Regions from separate parts of the Bradyrhizobium sp. 137 genome, predicted to be linked through region 3. Evidence: predicted binding sites of a transcription regulator. Region 3 holds the regulator's gene; each other region holds the start of a gene.
What was found. The regulator PhoB, encoded in region 3, activates phosphate uptake and scavenging genes when phosphate is short. The targets are predictions, from matches to a motif close to TGTCATNNANCTGTCAT.

Region 1 (4,266 bases), on a different contig from region 3:
GGCCATGTCGGCAACCGTGCCGTCCATGTGGTCGTTGAAGGCGAACAGGTCGACGCGGCCTTCCGCGAGCCATTGGCTGATCTCGGTCTCGGCATCGAGATTGTAGGTCTCGTGCCGCAGATGGAAGCGGGTGTCGGCGGCGAATTGCGGACGTTGCCGCTCGATCGCCTCCATCAGGCCGCGCGCGTTGCCAGCGCTGCGCAGGCCAGGCTCCCACGAACAGGTCGTGGCGTGGAACACCGTGGTGATGCCGTTGCTGATCGCCTGACGATCACTGTCGGCGAGCGCGACGTCGATCGGGAAATCGACGCCGGCGCGCGGCATCATCTGGCGCTCGAAGGCATCGCCATGCAGATCGACGATGCCTGGCAGCACCAGCAGGCCGCGGGCATCGATCGCGAGCCGCGCGCGGGCGCGAGAGACATCGACCAACGCAATGTCCGTTCCGGACACGAGAAGTGAGGTTTCGACGAGCCCGGCGCCGATCAGGGCCCGGCCGCCTTCAAGGAAAATGTCTGTCACGCGACCGCGCTTCGTTTGCTGGCAGGAGAACCGGTGGAAGAGCTCGCCCGTGCTTCGTATGTCGCGAGGAAATCTTCAATCCCGAGCTTGCGGAAATCGGGCAGCGCTTCACGCAATTTGTCGTGATCCCAGTCCCACCAGGCGAGCTTGGCGAGCCGGCCGGCGATCTGCTCCGAGAACCGCCGCCGCACGATGCGCGCCGGATTGCCGGCGACGATGGTGTAGGCCGGCACGTCCTTGGTGACGATAGCGCCCGCCGCGATCACCGCGCCGGTGCCGATATTGCGGCCGGGCAGCACGATCGCGCCGTGGCCGATCCAGACATCGTGACCGACATGGATGTGATGCTGGCGGCGCCAGTCGAAGAACTCGGTGTCGTCGCTCTCGCCTTCGAAATAGGCGCTTGAACGGTAGGTGAAATGCGCCTGGGTCGCACGATGCATCGGATGATTGCCGGGATTGATCCGCGTCATTGCCGCGATCGAGCAGAACTTTCCGATGATGGTGTAGGTGATCTGGGCATCGTTGACGACATAGGAGTAATCGGCCATCGCCACTTCATGCAGTACGGTGCGCGCGCCGACCTCGGTGTAGGCGCCGAGCCTGGCCTCGTGCAGCTTGGCCGAGGGATCAATGGTCGGCTGAATCGAAAGAGCTTTGGCGGCCATGTTGCATCCGAAGCGCGAGGGTGGGGCGTTTTCTTGGAGCGGCATTGATGACAATGCTTTGATGACAACGTCATGACGTGGCGATGACAGGGGATGACGTGTGTTGGATCGCCGCACCGCAACGCGGATGTCACACAAGTGTTAAGCGCCGGCGTTAGCGGTGGGTCCGATTAATCTGGAGCCCTGCATGCTGGTCGTGGAAGGTCTGACGTGTCGCTTCGGCGCAAAGGCCGCGGTGGACGACGCTTCGTTTCAAGTTTCCCCGGGCGGCTTCGTCGGTGTGATCGGACGGTCCGGCGCCGGCAAGTCGACCCTGCTGCGGACCATCAACCGCCTGGCGACGCCGACCGAGGGCCGCATCCTGTTCGACGGCATCGATGTCACCGCGCTGCGCGGCAAGGAGCTGCGGCAGTGGCGGGCGCGCTCGGCGATGATCTTCCAGCAGTTCAACCTGGTCGGCCGGCTCGATGTCCTCACCAACGTCCTGATGGGGCGCCTCGCAACGATGCCCGCCTGGCGCTCGCTGTCGCAGCTCTGGCCCGAGCAGGACAAGGCGCTGGCGATGTCCGCGCTGGAGCAGTTCGACATCGCCGCGCTCGCCGCCCAGCGCGCCGACCAGCTCTCCGGCGGACAGCAGCAGCGCGTGGCGATTGCCCGCGCCCTGGTCCAGCAGCCCGACATCATCCTCGCCGACGAACCGATTGCCTCGCTCGATCCGCGCAACACCAAAATCGTGATGGATGCGCTGCTGCGCATCAACAAGCATTTCGGCATCACCGTGCTCTGCAATCTGCATTCGCTCGATCTGGCGCGCAGCTATTGCGACCGCCTGATCGGCATGGCGCAGGGCCGCGTGGTGTTCGATGGCGCGCCGGCCGCGCTGACCGATCACGTGGCGCGCGAGCTCTACGATCTCGAAGCCGCCGACGTCATGGGCGGCATGCCCATCCCGGCGCCCGAGGGCGTTCCGGCGCTTGGAACGGCGGCTGCCGCCTGAGCCTCGCCTGATTAGTTCAAGTCTTTTGCGTCAACCGACCCCAACCGACGAAGAGGGTATCATGATCACTCGCAGATTAATCCTTGCCGGCGTCGCCGCGCTCGCCTTTGCCACCTCCGCCTCGGCGGACGGCTGGAAAGCCAAATATCCCGAGCTGACCTTCGCGGTCGTGCCGGCGGAGAACGCCTCCGGCGTCACCGAGCGCTGGGCGCCGTTCGTGAGCTATCTCTCCAAGGAACTGGGCGTGAAGGTCACGCTGCGCATCGCCAACGACTATGCAGCCGTCATTGAAGGCCAGCGTGCCGGCAACATCCAGATCGCGAGCTACGGCTCGGCCTCGTTCGCCCGCGCCCGCCTGACCGGCGTCAAGACCGACGCTTTCGCCAACGACATCAACGCCGACGGCTCGACCGGCTACTACTCGGTGTTCTTCGTCAAGGCGAGCAGCCCCTATAAGAAGGTCGATGACCTCAAGGGCAAGAATCTCGGCCTCGTCGACCCGAACTCGACCTCCGGCAACAACGTGCCGCGCTTCGAACTCGACAAGATGGGCATCCCAGATACCGACACCTATTTCGGTAAGGTCGTCTTCACCGGCAGCCACGAGAATGCGATGCTGGCGCTGGCGCAGGGCACGGTCGACGTTGCCGCCAACCAGTGGACCAGCGATGACGATTCCACGCTGGCGCAGATGCTGACCAAGGGCATGCTGAAGAACACCGACGGCTCGGCGATGAAGAAGGACGATTTCCGCATCATCCACAAGTCGGCGCCGATCATCAACGGCCCTTATGCCTACAATTCCGACCTGCCGGAGGATGCCAAGGCCGCCATCGCCAAGGCATTCTTCGATGCGCCGGCCAAGGACAAGGCCGCGTTCGACCGTCTCTCCGATGGCCAGAAGAAGGGCTTTCATCCCGCCACCACCAAGGACTGGGATGGCACGATCGAGCTGATCAAGTTCGTCGATGCGCTGCGTAAGAAGAAGGCGTCCTGAGTTTTTGGGACGATGCACTGGAGCCGGGTCGATGGACCCGGCTCTTTCTCTTTGATCGACCACTTGTTCTGACCAGATGACCGTCGCGGTTTCGATCCTCCCCGAGCAGCAGCTTGCCGTGCTCAACGCCGCCTATCGCCAGGCGGTCGCGCGCAGGCGATGGCGCCTGCTGTTGGGAGCTGGTATCTTTGCCGGTGCGTTTATTCTCGCAGCGATCGGCGCCGAAGTGAATCTGCGCACGCTGTTCACTTATTTCGGCAATTTCATCAGCTATTTCGACCGCATCCTCACGCTCGACAACGGCCAGCGGGTCTGGACCGATGTTGGCGAGTGGCTCTGGGGCTGGCGCAAATGGCTGAAGATGCTGGGCGAGACGCTGCTGATCTCCTATGTCGGCACGCTGATCGGCGCCACCTTCGCCTTTGCCCTGAACTTCTTCGCGGCGGAGAACACCTCGCCGGCGCCCTGGCTGCGCTTCACGGTGCGGCGCCTGCTCGAATTCGCCCGCACCGTTCCCGGCATCGTGTTCGCGCTGATCTTCGTCATCGCCTTCGGGTTAGGTCCGATGGCGGGCGTGCTCGCGATCGCGATCCACTCCACCGGCGCGCTCGGTAAGCTGTTCTCGGAGATCGTCGAGAACGCCGACATGAAGCCGGTCGAGGGCGTCCGCTCGACCGGGGCGAGCTGGCTCTCCTGCATGCGCTTCGCCGTGGTGCCGCAGGTCACTGCGGGTTATGCCAGCTACGCGTTGCTGCGCTTCGAGATCAACGTCCGCGAAGCCTCGGTGATGGGCTTTGTCGGCGCCGGCGGCATCGGCAAGGAGCTCGTCGTTGCCATCCGCAAGTTCTATTACTCCGACGTCAGCGCGATCCTGCTCACCATCATCGTGACCGTCTTCATCATCGACATCACCACCGGCTGGCTGCGCGGCCGCCTGTTCGGCAAGGAGGCGCGGACGTGACCGGGCCGCAGCAAGTCGAGACGCGAGAAATCCGCGCCCGCTACCCCGATGTGTTCGACCGGCCGGCCTCGGCGCGGCTTGCAACGCCGGCGATGATCATCGCGGCGTTCGCGATCCTGAT
Region 2 (4,266 bases), on a different contig from region 3:
CTGGCCGTTCTCGGCAAAGCAGGTGCGGTCGAATTCGGGATCGTTGCCGGAATGGGCGCAGAAGCCGTGATCGGCGAACGCGGCCTGGTGCGCATCGACGAAGGTCATGCGGTCGGCTTCGGTATCGCGGCAGAGCGCGCCGCGGGTACAGGTGGCGAGCCCCTTCAGCTGCGGCAGGAATTCGGTGTCGACGAAGGTGGAGACCCGGGCGAGGCGCTGCGGATCGGCATTGAAAGATGGATGGATGTCGAAGCCGCCACGGCCGCCGCGGCAGGGCACGCCGCCGTCGGCGAGCGCCGGGTTGGCGTAGGAGACATAGACCACATGTGAGAGGTCGCCGCCGACCAGCGGCTTCAGCGCCTCGCGCAGCTTGACGAAATTCTGCGGCAGCTCGCGCGCCAGCGCATCGCGGGAATCGTCGACGCTCGCCATCACGCCGGAGCGGCGGAACAGTGCGCGCTCGGTCGCGGTGTCGACGATGACGTCGGCGACGAGGCCGGAAAAATAGACGTCGTTGGCGCCCACCGAGAGCAGCACGAGATCGAGCGTGCGGTCGGGCTGGCGTTTCTTCGCCGCGGTGAGCGCTTCGCGCAGCTCGGCGACCTGCGCGTTCACGCTGGTGTTGCAGACGCCGGTCTTGCCGGGCGGGCATTCGCGGGCGCGCTGCGAGCCGAGCAGTCCGTCGCCGATGCCGGCGCCGGTGCAGGCGAGCGGCAGGAAGGTCACGGCGATGTGGGTGTAGCGCACCGCGAGCGCCAGCGCGGTGCGGGCCTGATAGCTGTAGAGCGAGCGGTGACAGGGCGCGTTGAACCAGAGCGCACTGTAGCGTTGCCAGTTGGCGAGCGTGTCCGGCGCCTCGCAGGCGCGGCCGCCTTTGAAGCCGGCGCGGCTCGGCCGATAGTACTGCGCGCCGGCGGTGCCGAGATAGGAGCGGAAGCAGAAACCTTCGTCCGACAGCGCCAGCGGCCGGTCCGGATTGCCTTCGCCGGAGGCGATACTGTCCCCGAGGCCGGCAACGAAAATGTCGCGAACCTGGATCTCAGCCTGGACCCGCTGGGTCGGATCGGAGCCGGAGGAGACGTCGACGGTCGCGACCGTCTGCTTGCCGTAACGGACGCGCAAATTGACCGGCTCGGCGCAATCGAAGGTCGACGCTTGCGGCCCGTCGCCGTCATCGAACGACCAGGCGCAGGTGGCGCCGACCGGCACTGCGCCGAGGAGGCGCACAGTGACGGGATGATCGATCGGGGTGATGTAGTTCTCCTTGACGTTGTCGCGGGTGCAGGGCTGGTTGACCCGGCCCTGGAGGTCGATGCAGAGCCGGTTGACCATGTTGCGGGCCCAGCCGCGGCCCTCGCTCTGGAGCTCCAGCGACTGCTCGGCGGCCAGGATGCTGCGGTTGCGCGCATTCTCGACATGGAGCAGGAAATCGCGCTCTTCGCGGAACAGGCGGAAGCGGTTGCGCACCTCCCAGCTGATCTGCATGGCGCCGGCGTCCTGAGCGGCAGCGCGCTCGAGCGGCAAAGCGGTCAGAATCCCGGCAAGCAGGAGGGCGCCTGCGGAGAAGGTGCGAAAGGAGGGAGGGATCATGGCCCGCGTGTTCAACGGCAAAGTTGAGGCGGAAATAAGAGGGGATAGCTGCCCCGCCCGCAACCTATGTCTGAGTGGCCTACCGCTTGCCGGCCTGCCGCAGCGCACGCTCGCGCTCCATCGCGGCCACCTGCTTGGGCAGGTTGGCCTGGGTGCAGGCCTCCGCCAGCCGCCGCCGCTCCTGCCACGGCGCGACCACGTTCATCCAGAGCTCGCGCGTGCCCATGATGGAGATGGCGAGGCCGAACGGGATCACGAAATAGAGGATGCGGAACACCAGCAGCGTCGCCAGAAGCTCCTCGCGGCCGAATTCGGGAAGCGCCACCAGCATGGCGGCATCGAATACGCCGATCGAGCCCGGCGCATGGCTGGCAAAGCCGAGCAGCGTTGCCAGGATGAACACAACGGCGAGCGACATGAAGTCGATCGGTGGATTGGCCGGCATCAGCAGGTACATCGCCGTGGCGCAGAAGCCGAGATCGATCACGCCGATCAGGATCTGCACCAGCGTCAGGGGCGCCGAGGGCAGCACCACCTTCCAGCCCTTCTGGCCGAGCTCGCGCCGTTTCTCACCCATGCAGAGCCAGACCAGATAAGCGCCGATCGAGGCGAGGCCGCCGAGCGCGATCAACCGGTTGATCGACGACGGCAGCTGATCCATCGACGACGCCGCACCCGGATGGATGGCCATGCCGATCGAGAGCACGAAGATGTTACCGAGCCAGAAGGTCAGGCCGGACAGGAAGCAGATTTTGGCGACGTCGATCGCGTTCAGCCCATAATCCGAATATATCCGGAAGCGGATCGCTCCGCCGGTGAAGACGGTAGCGCCGATGTTGTGGCCGATCGAATAGGACGTGAAGCTGGAGAGCGCCGCGATGCGATAAGGCACGTGCTTCTTGCCGATCGTTCGCAGTGCGAAAAAGTCGTAGAATGTCAGCGTGCAGAACGCGAAGAAGACGCAGATCGCCGCCAGACCGATATTCCCGCGAGGAATCTCGGTCAACGCCGTCAAGATAACTCCGGTATCGATGCCCTTGAGGGTCCGCACCAGCGTGGTGATTGCGAAGGCAATGATGAAGACGCTCGCGGCAATGCCGAGCCGTCGCCAGCCAATCCATCTATTGAAGCCGCGTTTCAGCGCGGGCAGCAGTCCGTGCATTCATCCTCCCGGCGGGGGGCAAGACCGATCCGGCCAGGCATTGGCCAGTGCGGGTACGATGACGGCCAAAGGGCAGGCGTCGATCGCTTGGCATGATCCAGCTCATTTAAGGCAAAAACAGCGGCTTGTGCAGCCCTTGACAACAATAGGTTCTGCGTTGGACCAGCCACTTTTGTCATATGTGGTTCACATCCGACGCGCGTTAAGCATATGAGTCGCGACGTGCGGTTCGGAAAGCGCATTCGTGTTTAAGGAGGATGGTTTCAAATCCTGGCGCCGTCGGCATTGTTCCAGCGCAAGCGAAGGGTGTCTTGGAACGTCGGTGCCGCGTGCTCGTTAGGCCCCATCAGCAACCGGACATGGCGGAACAGGCGGCCTTTCGTGCAGGCCCATGCCGTCGTGTTCCCGAACCGAGAGGACCGGAACGATGGGACTGTTCACAAAAGACATCAAAACCATGAACGACCTGTTCGTGCACCAGCTCCAGGATATCTATTACGCCGAGCAGCAGCTCACCAAGGCGCTGCCGAAAATGGCCAGCAAGGCCACCGACCCGCAGCTGAAACAGGGCTTTTTGACGCACCTTGAAGAAACCAAGCAGCACGTGGCGCGTCTCGAGGAAGTGTTGAAGATGCACGGCGTCGCCGTGAAGGCGATCGACTGCCCGGCGATCGACGGCATCATCGAGGAAGCCGACGAGACGGCGGGCGAAGTTGCCGACAAGGCCGTGCTCGACGCGGCGCTGATCAATGCGGCCCAAGCCGCTGAGCATTACGAGATCGCCCGCTACGGCAGCCTGATCGCCTGGGCCAAGCAGCTCGGCCGCAATGATTGCGCGGCGGTGCTTGCCAAGACGCTTGAGGAGGAGAAGGCGACCGACAAGAAGCTGACGACGCTCGCCGAGAGCAAGGTGAATCTGCGCGCGGCGAGCTGAGGCAAGACGGAGCCAAGACGACGACGCCGCGCGATGGTCGCGCGGCGTCTTATTTCCGGCGCATCCCAGTGCGCCACTGCGCACAAGACGGGCGATGCACTTTATGGGTGGCGGCCGGGCGCAGCCACATCCATTATTCGACCATTGTCGAAACATGACGGCCCGCCGGAGGGGTATATTTCGCATGGGGCTGCAAGCGAGGTGGCAGCATGCGAGCAAGCACCATCAAACACCGAACCTTAGACAAGGCGAGTGCTGCGCCGCGGGCCCGCTCGCATCTTGCAACCTCCCTCACGCTTGCCGCCATGAGCCTCGGCTATGGCGTGGTGCAGCTCGACGTCACCATCGTCAACACCGCGCTCGATGCAATGGGCAGGGCGCTCGGCGGCGGGGTCGCCGAGCTGCAATGGGTGGTCAGCGCCTACACCATCGCGTTTGCAGCCTTCATCCTCACGGCCGGTGCGCTGGGTGACCGGATCGGCGCCAAGCGCGTCTTCATGGCGGGGTTCGCCATCTTCACCGCGGCCTCGCTCGCCTGTGCGCTGTCGCCCAATGCGGTCGTGCTGATCGCAGCACGGCT
Region 3 (4,266 bases):
CTGACCGTGCTTGCCCTGAACATTGGCGCGCGCATCCTTGGCGCCGAGAGGACTGCAAAATGAGTGAAATGTCTGTTTCCGTAAGTGCGCCGACCGTTCATCCCGGCTCACAGCCGCTACCCGAGGCGCCTGCCAAGGTCACCGCGCGCAACCTCAATTTCTACTACGGTGAGCACCACGCGCTGAAGAACATCAATCTGGCCCTCGGCACCAACCGCGTCACGGCCTTCATCGGCCCGTCGGGCTGCGGCAAGTCGACCCTGCTGCGCATCTTCAACCGGATGTACGATCTCTATTCGGGCCAGCGCGCCACCGGCCAGCTGTTGCTCGACCAGACCAATATCCTCGATCCCAAGCTGGACCTCAACCTGCTGCGCGCCCGGGTCGGCATGGTGTTCCAGAAACCGACGCCGTTCCCGATGACGATCTACGAGAACATCGCCTTCGGCATCCGCCTCTACGAGAAGATCTCGAAGTCCGAGATGGACGACCGCGTCGAGAAGGCGCTGCGCGGCGGCGCGCTGTGGAACGAGGTCAAGGATAAGCTCAACGCGTCCGGCTTGTCGCTCTCCGGCGGCCAGCAGCAGCGCCTCTGCATCGCCCGCACGGTCGCGGTGCGGCCCGAAGTGATCTTGTTCGATGAGCCCTGCTCGGCGCTCGACCCGATCTCGACCGCCAAGGTCGAGGAGCTGATCCAGGAATTGTCCGAGAACTACACGATCGCGATCGTCACCCACAGCATGCAGCAGGCGGCGCGCGTCTCTGATAAAACCGCCTTCATGTATCTCGGCGAGCTGATCGAGTTCGACGACACCAGCAAGATCTTCACGTCGCCGAGCGACCGGCGTACGCAGGATTACATCACCGGCCGGTTCGGCTGAGGAGACGGGACATGGGTACTGAACATACCGCAAAGGCCTTCGATACCGACCTCCAGGAGCTCACTCGCCTCGTCGCCGAGATGGGCGGCATCGCCGAGCGCATGATCGTCGATTCCGTCGACGCGCTGATCCGCCGCGACGTCGCGCTCGGCCAGCGCGTCGTCACCACCGATGCCGAGCTCGACGCGCTTCAGAAGCGCATCGAGGAGCGCGCCGTGCTCACCATCGCCCGCCGCCAGCCGATGGCGGTGGATTTACGCGAGATCGTCGGCGCCATGCGCGTTGCCACCGATCTCGAGCGCATCGGCGACCTCGCCAAGAACATGGGCAAGCGCGTTGCGGCGCTGGAGACGGACTTCCATCCGCTGAAACTGTTCCGCGGCCTGGAGCACATGACCGACCTCGTGCAGCAGCAGGTCAAGTCGGTGCTGGATGCCTATGCCGCGCACGATTTGCCGGCGGCGATGGCGGTGTGGAAGGGCGACGAGGAAGTGGACGCCATCTGCACCTCTCTGTTCCGCGAGCTCCTCACCTATATGATGGAGGATCCGCGCAACATCTCGTTCTGCATCCATCTGATGTTTTGCGCCAAGAACATCGAGCGCATCGGTGATCACGCCACCAACATCGCCGAGACCGTGTTCTACATGATCGAGGGGCAGGCGATCACCGACAAGCGGCCGAAGGGCGACATGACGACCTTCGCCACGACGGTACCGAATACCTAGGGAGCGACGACAACATGGGCGCACGCATTATGGTGGTTGAGGACGAGGAAGCTCTCACCGAGCTTCTCCGTTACAACCTCGAAGGCGACGGCTATGACGTGGAGACGGTAATGCGCGGCGACGACGCCGACACCCGCCTCAAGGAACACATCCCCGATCTGATCGTGCTCGACTGGATGCTGCCGGGACTGTCCGGCATCGAGTTGTGTCGGCGGCTGCGCACCCGTCCCGAGACCAAGCAGCTCCCGATCATCATGCTGACCGCGCGCGGCGAGGAAAGCGAGCGGGTGCGGGGTCTTGCGACCGGCGCCGATGACTACATCGTCAAGCCGTTCTCGGTGCCGGAGCTGCTCGCGCGCGTGAAGGGCCTTCTGCGGCGCGCAAGCCCCGAGCGGCTCGCCACCGTGCTCGCCTATGGCGACATCGAGCTCGATCGCGACAAGCGCCGCGTCGCGCGCTCGGGCCGGCCGATCGATCTCGGCCCGACCGAATATCGCCTGCTGGAGTTCTTCCTGGAGCATCCCGGCCGCGTGTTCTCGCGCGAGCAGCTGCTCGACAGCGTCTGGGGCCGCGACATCTACATCGACGAGCGCACCGTCGACGTCCATATCGGCCGCCTGCGCAAGCTGCTCAATCTCGGCCGCGAGCAGGACCCGATCCGCACCGTCCGCGGCGCGGGTTATGCGCTGGATGATCGGTTTGCAAAGGCGGAGCAGACGTAGGCCCAACTGCGTCACCAAGCTCGGTCGTCGTCCCGGACAAGCGTAGCTCCCGGCAACGCGCAGCGTTGTCCGGAGCGAAGCGCCGATCCGGACGCATAGCCACAGGACGTGGTTGTTGCGCGAAAAGGTAACTCCGAGTCCCCGTAACCACGGCTTGCGGTGGCTATCGGTCCCGGTCCGGCGCTTCGCTTGTCCGGGACGACGTCGGGTTTGTTGCGCCGTCACCGCGTGACGGCTGCCGGTTCGATCTCAGGAAATAATCACCGCGTGCTCGGCTTCGGTGCCGCCCGCCGGCGATCCGCTGCCGGCTGATAGGCGACGCGCGAGTGCTGGGCGCAGTAGGGCAGGCCTGACAGCGCCTTGCCGCCACAGAAGAAGAAGTCCGGGCTGGAGGGATCGCCGACCGGCCAGTGGCACGTCGCCTCGTTCAATTCCAGCAGCGACAGCCGCTGACTCATCGGCACCACGTTGTCGTAGGTGACCGGTTCGGCCTCCACCTCGACCTCGAAGGCCTGCGCCAGCGCGGTGTTGCCGCGCGAGATCGGCCGGGTCACCCGCATCATATGCTGCGCGGGCCGCGCCTTGCGCGGCCGCGGCGCTGCCGATGAAGGGCTCTTGGCGCGGCCCGACAGGCCGAGCCTGTGCACTTTGCCGATCACGGCATTGCGGGTCACATTGCCGAGCTCGGCCGCGATCTGGCTGGCCGAAAGTCCGGCCTCCCAGAGCTTTTTCAGCTGCTCGACGCGATCGTCGGACCAGGTCAAAACCGTCATTGCACCCTTTCCCTCGTTGCGCGCCGCCATCCTGGGGCCTCACAGCGAATGCTTAAGCCTTGAAAAACCCGTGCCGTCAGAATCCCTTAAGGCTCGCCGGGCGCGTGACTGACGCCCGAACGTTTACGCCGGTACATGAGGACTCTTGGGATCAGAACCGCTGCACGAGATGTCGTATCTGACAGTCCAAACGCTACAATATGGCGTGACTCCCGCGCAAGAGTCCGCCGACTCGCTTCCACATGTTCCGTGGTGAAAACCCCGCAAGATCGGCACCGCAAGACTACGGATTTCGCGTTTCGCGAGGCTTTCCGGGCGGCATTGACACCCGTCTTGCCAGGCATAAGATGGTGACGCGTGCCGCCCTTAAAAGGCGGCACGTTTCGTTTTCCGGACCGGTCAATGGTGCGCTGCGCAAGGCATGCCAGGCAGGTCTCAACGTCCAAATGCAACATCCACGTGATGGTCATGACCAACAGCGCCGCGCCGCATCTGCTTCCCGTTTTCGCCAGGGCGGACCTTGGCTTCGAGCGCGGCGAAGGCTGCTGGCTGATCGCGACCAATGGCGATCGCTATCTCGATTTCACCTCGGGCGTCGCCGTGAACGCGCTCGGCCACGCCCATCCTGCGTTGGTCAAGGCATTGCAGGAGCAGGCGACCAAGCTCTGGCACATGTCGAACCTGTTCCAGAGTCCCGATGGCGAACGGCTTGCAACGCGTTTGTGCAACGAAAGTTTCGCGGACTTCGTGTTCTTCTGCAATTCCGGCGCCGAAGCGTTGGAATGCGTGATCAAGGTCGTGCGGCGCTATCATGCCGCCAAAGGCCATCCCGATCGCTATCGCATGATCACCTTCGAAGGCGCCTTCCACGGCCGCACGCTGGCGACGTTGGCGGCGACGGGCTCGGCAAAATATCTTGAAGGTTTCGGCCCGCCCATGGATGGCTTCGACCAGGTCCCGCATGGCGATATCGAGGCCGTGAAGAAGGCGATCGGTCCGCAGACCGCCGGCATCCTGATCGAGCCGATCCAGGGCGAGGGCGGTGTGCGTTCGTCAACACCCGCCTTCCTCAAGGCGCTGCGTCAGCTCTGTGACGAGAAGGGCCTGTTGCTCGCGTTCGACGAGGTGCAGACCGGCATGGGCCGCACCGGCGATCTGTTCG

Region 1: a site for PhoB is predicted at 1,252-1,268, ahead of phnC (phosphonate ABC transporter ATP-binding protein). Genes of this name have one in related genera too.
Region 2: a site for PhoB is predicted at 2,926-2,942, ahead of IVA78_RS31900 (YbhN family protein). Genes of this name have one in related genera too.

Annotation. Positions count from the first base shown of each region.
Region 1 covers NZ_JADPKU010000067.1:22,483-26,748, forward strand. Annotated here, with positions in the region: gene IVA78_RS21155 (alpha-D-ribose 1-methylphosphonate 5-triphosphate diphosphatase) at 1-522, opposite strand, end outside; gene IVA78_RS21160 (chloramphenicol acetyltransferase) at 519-1,190, opposite strand; gene phnC (phosphonate ABC transporter ATP-binding protein) at 1,378-2,187, shown strand; gene phnD (phosphonate ABC transporter substrate-binding protein) at 2,249-3,184, shown strand; gene phnE (phosphonate ABC transporter, permease protein PhnE) at 3,261-4,145, shown strand; gene phnE (phosphonate ABC transporter, permease protein PhnE) at 4,142-4,266, shown strand, end outside.
Region 2 covers NZ_JADPKU010000127.1:164,793-169,058, forward strand. Annotated here, with positions in the region: gene IVA78_RS31895 (hypothetical protein) at 1-1,590, opposite strand, end outside; gene IVA78_RS31900 (YbhN family protein) at 1,670-2,752, opposite strand; gene IVA78_RS31905 (ferritin-like domain-containing protein) at 3,180-3,686, shown strand; gene IVA78_RS31910 (MFS transporter) at 3,896-4,266, shown strand, end outside.
Region 3 covers NZ_JADPKU010000055.1:53,511-57,776, reverse strand. Annotated here, with positions in the region: gene pstA (phosphate ABC transporter permease PstA) at 1-63, shown strand, start outside; gene pstB (phosphate ABC transporter ATP-binding protein PstB) at 60-881, shown strand; gene phoU (phosphate signaling complex protein PhoU) at 893-1,609, shown strand; gene phoB (phosphate regulon transcriptional regulator PhoB) at 1,624-2,331, shown strand; gene IVA78_RS16695 (GcrA family cell cycle regulator) at 2,592-3,104, opposite strand; gene IVA78_RS16690 (aspartate aminotransferase family protein) at 3,573-4,266, shown strand, end outside.